One region of the Amycolatopsis sp. NPDC058986 genome, then DNA from elsewhere that is predicted to be linked to it. Evidence: riboswitches for the same ligand, from Rfam matches in the RefSeq annotation. Region 1 holds a riboswitch; the other holds the start of a gene.

Region 1 (3,321 bases):
CATGTCCCCGAAGACGTGCAGCAACTCGGCCATCCGTCCCCTTCCCCGACTGTCGAGATCGGCTCGCCGCAAGATCACTCTTGCACCGCAAGATCCACTTGGCATGTTTAAGGGGGCGCACTATTCGGTGATCTTCGGTTGGCGAGCCGCCGGGAACCGTGCTTGGGTCGAGCGGGCACTGTCCACAGTGGATGCTGTGGACAACCCTGTGGATGAATTTCGACAGGACGCGGAAAAGTATTACGTCACAACGAAAAAAGACTTCGCCCGGCTGTGTACTACTGCGGGTGACCGCTACCGTCCGCGACTTCCCGCGCGCGTTCGATGATCGTCTGCAGGTGCAGGCCGCGCCGCGCGTCGCAGGGATGTGCCGTGGTGCCGCTGGCGATCATCGCGGCGAAGTCGTCCAGTAGCGCGGTGTAGGACTCCCGCGCCGCGCCCGGTTTCCGGCCCAGCGTGCGGTAGCCGTGCTCGCCGTAGACCGCGACCTCGACCACGGTCGGCTGAATCGGCAGCCGCAGGGTCAACGTCGCCGTGCTGGTCGCGCCGTCTTCGTGCGCGAAGAGCAGCTGCCAGAGGTCGTCGTCGGTGCGGTGCGCGGCCAGGACGTCCGTGATCGGGCCGAGCGCGGCGTCGAGCAGGTCGAACGCGTGCGGGCCGATGTCGGCGAGCGCGCCCGAATCCGTCCGCCAGCTCGAACCCGCGTATTGGCCGCCGAGCAGCGCGCCGGACAGCCACCGGGCCCCGCCACCGCGCCAGCCGCCCGCTTCGGCGATCCCGTCCAGCCATTCCCTGGTCTGCTCGGCGTACCGCAGGATCAGCACCATCAGGGTGGCGACGCCTGCCGCGTCGACGGCGTCCGCGAGGCGGCGCGCCCCGGCGAGGTCGGCGGCAAGCGGTTTCTCCAGGATCAGGTGCTTGCCCGCCTCGGCCGCGAGCACGCCCAGCTCGGCCTGCACAGCGGGTGGAACGGCGAACGCGACGGCGTCCACCTGCGAAAACAGCTCCTCGATGCTGTCGACGGCGGTGGCGCAGTGCGCGTCGGCGAGTTCCCGGGCGGCTTCGGGACGGCGGGACCAGACCGCGCTCAGCGTCGTCCCGGGGTGATCGGCGAGGCCCGGTGCGTGCACCGTCCGTGCCCATGGACCGGTGCCGATGAGGCCGACTCGAAGCTGTCCGTGTCCCACGATCGGTGAGTGTATGTGTGGTTCGCGTCGCTTCCGGAGCCCACCTCCCGTGGGTTAACGTCAGCGGGTTAGACACCTCGCCCGGGGGAAGCCGGTGAAAGTCCGGCGCTGACCCGCAACCGTGAACGGCCTCGCCGTGAGCCGGATCGCCCGTGCCTGGTGCGACTCCGATGTCGAGGTCCATCTGCGGGGTCCTGGGGCTGACGCCGTCGCGCGCCGGTCGGGGGCGCCTTCGACGGACAAGGGGAAGGTGCCCGATGTCTTTCACATGTCAGCCGGCCGCGGTCCTGGCGAGGCTGCTCGCCGTCTGTGTGCTCGTGCTGCTCGGCGGGGCCGGTGCGGTCACGTCCGCGGCCGCCGACCAGGGCAAGGGCAGCCCGGGATACTGCCAGGACGGCGCCGGGGTCACGGTGATCGTCGACTTCGGGGATCTCGGCGGCGAGCCGGTGGTCCGGTGTGCCCCCGGTGATCAGCCGAACGGCGTGACCGCGCTGCAGAACGCGGGCTTCACCGTGACCGGCTCGCAGCGCTTCGGGCTCGCGGTGGCCTGCCGGATCGACGGCAAACCGGGGCCGGACGCCGAATCGTGCGCCGCGATGCCCTCGGCCACGGACTTCTGGGGGTATTGGAACGGCGCGAACGGAGCCTGGGTGTCGAGCCAGGAGGGCGCGATGACCCACAAGCCCGCGCTGGGCGGCTTCGAGGGATGGTCGTTCTGGCGCGGAAAGTCCTTCGGTACCAACCCGCCGCCGCGGGTCGCTCCGGTTCGTCCGGCGCAGCAGCCCGCGACGACGTCGTCGGCTGGTGTCCCGGCTGAGTCGGGCGGCTTCCCGTGGGGTGTCGTGATCGGTGTGGCGGCTCTCGTGGTGATCGGTGGCGCGGCCGGGATCGTCGCCGCGCGGCGCAAACGTGGCGCTCGGTAGTTTCGGCCGCGCGCCGCGGACGCTGCACCCCGGCGCGTGGTGGGTTTGGGCGCTGTCGCTGGCCGTCGCGGCCAGCCATACGACCAATCCGCTGTTGCTCGGGCTGATCATCGCGGTAGTCGGCTTCGTCGTCGCGAACCGGCGGAGTGACGCACCGTGGGCGGTGGCCTTCCGGCTCTACGCGTACGTCGGCGCCGTGGTCCTCGCCACGCGGATCCTCTTCCGGATCCTGATCGGCGGCGAGGACGGCGGGCATGTCCTGTTCACCCTGCCGAGCATCCCGCTGCCGTCGGTCATGGCCGGGGTCACGCTGCTCGGGCCGACGTCGGCGGAGGAACTGCTCGGCGGGTTCTACGACGGGCTGCGGCTGGCGACCATGATCATCTGCGTCGGCGCCGCGAACGCGCTGGCGAACCCGAAACGCCTGCTCAAGGCGGTCCCCGGGGCGCTGTACGAGGTGGGCACGGCGGTCACGGTCGCACTGTCGGTCGCGCCGCAGCTCGTGGAGAGCGTGCAGCGCGTCCGGCGGGCGCGCCGGCTGCGCGCGGGGCGGCAGCGCGGGATGAAGGCACTGAAGGGCGTCGTGATCCCCGTGCTGGAGGATGCGATGAACCGTTCGCTGCGGCTCGCCGCCGCGATGGATTCCCGCGGCTACGGGCGGCGCGGCTACCTGAGCCCGCGGGTGCGGGTGCTGATCGGCGTGTGTGTACTGGGCGGGCTGATCGGCGTGTGCGTCGGCGTCTACGGCGTGCTCGACGGGACGTCGGCTTGGCTGGGCGTACCGATGCTGATGGCCGGGCTCGTCGTGGCCACCGCCGGGTTCGTCCTCGGTGGCCGCCGGGTGCGGCGGACGCGCTATCGGCCGGATCCGTGGCGACTGGAGGAGACGCTGGTGTTGCTGTCCGGGGTGGCCGCGTGCGCGCTGCTGTTCGTGACCGGGCGCGTCGACGCCGCGGATCTCTACCCGTCGCTGAATCCCTTGCGCTGGCCCGAACTTTCGCCGTGGCACGCGCTTTCGCTGCTGATCGGCGTCGTACCGGCGTGGCTCGCTCCGCGTCCGGTCCCGGTGCTGGAGGTGGCGCGGTGATCGAGTTCTCTCGCGTCAGTGTGACCTATCCGGACGCCGCCGGCTCGGCACTGTCCAATGTGGACCTACTTGTCGAGGAGGGCGAGCTGTGCCTCGTCGCCGGGCGTACCGGGGCGGGGAAATC
Region 2 (3,321 bases), on a different contig from region 1:
CCTTACCGCCCAAGCGAAATACGCCTCGTGCCCGGCCGCGCGCAGCGGCAGCAGTTCGCGCAGTGCGGGCTCGTCGACCTGGACGATCCGGATCCCGGCGGATTCGAGGTCGTGGACCTCGTCGCGGATCGCCAGCGCCACCTGCGCCGCGGTGTCGGATAGGGGCTGGTCGTCGCGGACGAACGACCAGGCCAGGATCGTGACCGGCCCGGTGAGCATGCCCTTGACCGGACGTTCGGTGAGCCGCTGCGCGTACGTCGCCCAGCCGACCGTCATCGGCGACGGTCGTGAGACGTCGCCGTACAGGATCGGCGGCCGGACGCAGCGGGAGCCGTACGACTGGACCCAGCCGTGCTCGGTGGCGGCGAACCCGGCCAGCTGCTCGGCGAAGTACTGCACCATGTCGTTGCGCTCGGGCTCGCCGTGCACGAGGACGTCGAGCCCGAGTTCCTCCTGCAACCGCACGACGCGTTCGACCTCCGCGCGCATCGCCGCGGTGTAGCCCGCGTCGTCGAGCGTGCCCGCCCGATGCGCCGCGCGCGCCTTGCGGACGTCCGTGGTCTGCGGGAACGAGCCGATCGTCGTGCTCGGCAGCGCGGGCAGGCCCAGCGCGGCCTGCTGTGCCTCCGCCCGCCGCGGGTAAGGCGCGCGGAGAAGGTGCTCGGGACGTAGCGACGCCAGCCGCGCCCGGACGCGGGAATCGACCAGTTCCGTCGCGGTGGCACGGTCTTTCACCGCCGCGCGGGCCGCGGTGAGGTCCGCGGTGTTTTCCCGCAGTGCCCTGCCGAGCAGGACGACCTCGTCGACCTTCTGCCGCGCGAACGCCAGCCAGCCCCGGAGCCGGGCGTCGAGCGTGGTTTCCCGCTCGACGTCGTAGGGCACGTGCAACAGCGAGCACGACGTCGAGACGCTCACGCGTGCCGCGGTGCCGAGCAGGGTCGCCGCGCGGCCGAGCGCGCGGTCGGGGTCGGTCCGCCACACGTTCCGGCCGTCGACCACCCCGGCCAGGACCTCCTTGTCCCGCAGGGCTCCTTGCGCGGCCACCTCGTCCACAGTGGACGGATCGGTGACCAGGTCGACGGCGATCGCGTCGATCGGGGAGCGGGCCAGCACGCCCAGGCCCCGGCCGAGGCCACCGAAGTACCCGGCGACCAGCAGCTTCGGCCGCGCCGTCGCCTTCGCCAGGACGTGGTAGGCGCGGGTGAGGGCGTTCAGCTCCTTCTCACCGCGATCCCCGGCGAACGCGGGTTCGTCGAGCTGGACCCACTCCGCCCCGGCGTCGTGCAGCCGCTCCAGCAGTTCGGCGTAGCGCAGGAGCAGCTCGTCCAGCAGCTCCAGCGGCCGGAAGCCCTCGGGTGCGTCGGCGGCGGGCTTCGAGAGCAACAGGAACGTCACCGGTCCGATGAGCACCGGCCGCGTCTCGAACCCGGCGGCCTTCGCCTCGCGGTACTCGTCGAGCGGTTTCGTGCCGGCGAGGGCGAACGTCGTGTCCGGTCCCAGTTCCGGGACGAGGTAGTGGTAGTTGGTGTCGAACCACTTCGTCATCTCCAGCGCGGGCGCGTCCTGAACGCCTCGCGCGGCGGCGAAGTAGGTGTCGAGCGGGGAAAGGGCCAGGCCGGTGAACCGGGCGGGCAGCGCGCCGAACAGCTCGGCGGTGTCGAGCATCTGGTCGTAGTGGGAGAACGTGTTGGACGGGATCGAGTCCAGTCCGGCGGCGGCCAGCTCCCGCCACGTCTCCGCGCGCAGCTCCCGGCCGGTCTCCCGGAGGGTGGTTTCGTCGGTCTTCCCGGCCCAGTAGCGCTCGACGGCGCGTTTGAGTTCCCGGTCCGCGCCGATGCGCGGGTAGCCCAGCACGGTCGTCCCGACGGGGTTCTTCCGGTTTTCGGTGACGCGGTCTTCAGGCACAGCTCTCTCCTCGCGAGCTCGTCGAAGGAGCCCGTGCGCGCGCAGGAGTGACCGTGTTTCGGTCGTGCCCATCCCGCGAGGCCCGGACTCACGCGCGCCGTCGGCGCACGTACCACGGGCAGGTCTTCGGACTCGTGGGCGTGCTGCTCGCGCCTACCGGCCGTCGCTTCCCGGACTGTGCTGATGCGTTCTCGGCGTTGAAGCGTGCCTCGAACTGGTGTCCAGTGCTTTACCGTGTCTCGCACGGTGACGGCTTTCGTTCCCACATACCGCTGCGGGGCAGTCCCGGATTCCCACCGGGTTCCCTGTCGCCTCTCCCGGACACGGCGCACCGCGCCCGGCAGAACCCATGGCACCCCGAGCTTAGCCGTCCCGTCCGGCCCCGGCCAAGCATTCCGAGGTCAGTCCCAGTCGAGGGCGCCGCCGGACTGGTACTCGATGACGCGGGTCTCGAAGAAGTTCTTCTCCTTCTTGAGGTCCATCGCCTCCGACATCCACGGGAACGGGTTCTCGGTCTCGCCGAAGATCGGGGCGAGGCCGATCTGCTGGGCGCGGCGGTCGGTGATGAAGTGCATGTACTGCTCGCACAGTTCGTGCGACAGCCCGAGCATGCCGCGCGGCATGGTGTCGCGGGCGTAGGCGACCTCGAGCTCGCACGCCTCCTGCAGCATCCCGCGCACCTCGGCCTGGAACTCCTCGGTCCACAGGTGCGGGTTCTCGATCTTGATCTGGTTGATGCAGTCGATGCCGAAGTTCAGGTGGATCGACTCGTCGCGCAGGATGTACTGGTACTGCTCGGCGATCCCGACCATCTTGTTCCGGCGGCCCAGCGAGAGGATCTGCGCGAAGCCGGTGTAGAACCACATGCCCTCGAAGATCACGTAGAACGCGACGAGGTCACGCAGGAACGCCTGGTCGGCCTCCGGCGTCCCGGTCTCGAAGTCCGGGTTCTCCAAATTCTGCGTGTACTTCAGCGCCCACGCGTCCTTGTCCGAAATGGACGGAACCTCGCGGTACATGTTGAACAGCTCGCCCTCGACGAGGCCGAGGCTTTCGCAGATGTACTGGAAGGTGTGCGTGTGCACGGCCTCCTCGAACGCCTGGCGCAGCAGGTACTGGCGGCACTCGGGGTTGGTGATCTGGCGGTACACGGCGAGCACGATGTTGTTGGCCACCAGCGACTCCGCGGTGGCGAAGAAGCCGAGGTTGCGCTTGAGCATCGTGCGCTCGTCCTCGGTCAGCCCGTCGGCCGACTTCCACAGCGCGATGTCGGCCTGCATCGCGACCTCGGTCGGCATCCAGTGGTTGTTGCAGCCGGCGAGGTACTTCTCCCACGCCCAGCGGTACTTCATCGGCAGCAGCTGGTTGACGTCGGCGCGGGCGTTGATCATCCGCTTGTCGTCGACGTTGATCCGG

The links. A riboswitch is a leader RNA that binds a small molecule or an ion and turns the genes downstream of it on or off. The one in region 1 is predicted to bind cobalamin.
Region 2: another riboswitch for cobalamin. It lies ahead of metE (5-methyltetrahydropteroyltriglutamate--homocysteine S-methyltransferase); the one in region 1 lies ahead of ACFW0G_RS33985 (hypothetical protein).

The regions. Positions count from the first base shown of each region.
Region 1 covers NZ_JBHYJW010000050.1:57,139-60,459, forward strand. Annotated here, with positions in the region: gene ACFW0G_RS33975 (VanZ family protein) at 1-33, opposite strand, end outside; gene ACFW0G_RS33980 (Gfo/Idh/MocA family protein) at 279-1,187, opposite strand; cobalamin riboswitch at 1,236-1,356, shown strand; gene ACFW0G_RS33985 (hypothetical protein) at 1,445-2,110, shown strand; gene ACFW0G_RS33990 (CbiQ family ECF transporter T component) at 2,097-3,197, shown strand; gene ACFW0G_RS33995 (ABC transporter ATP-binding protein) at 3,194-3,321, shown strand, end outside.
Region 2 covers NZ_JBHYJW010000101.1:209-3,529, reverse strand. Annotated here, with positions in the region: gene metE (5-methyltetrahydropteroyltriglutamate--homocysteine S-methyltransferase) at 1-1,905, opposite strand, end outside; cobalamin riboswitch at 2,005-2,271, opposite strand; gene ACFW0G_RS43755 (ribonucleotide-diphosphate reductase subunit beta) at 2,307-3,321, opposite strand, start outside.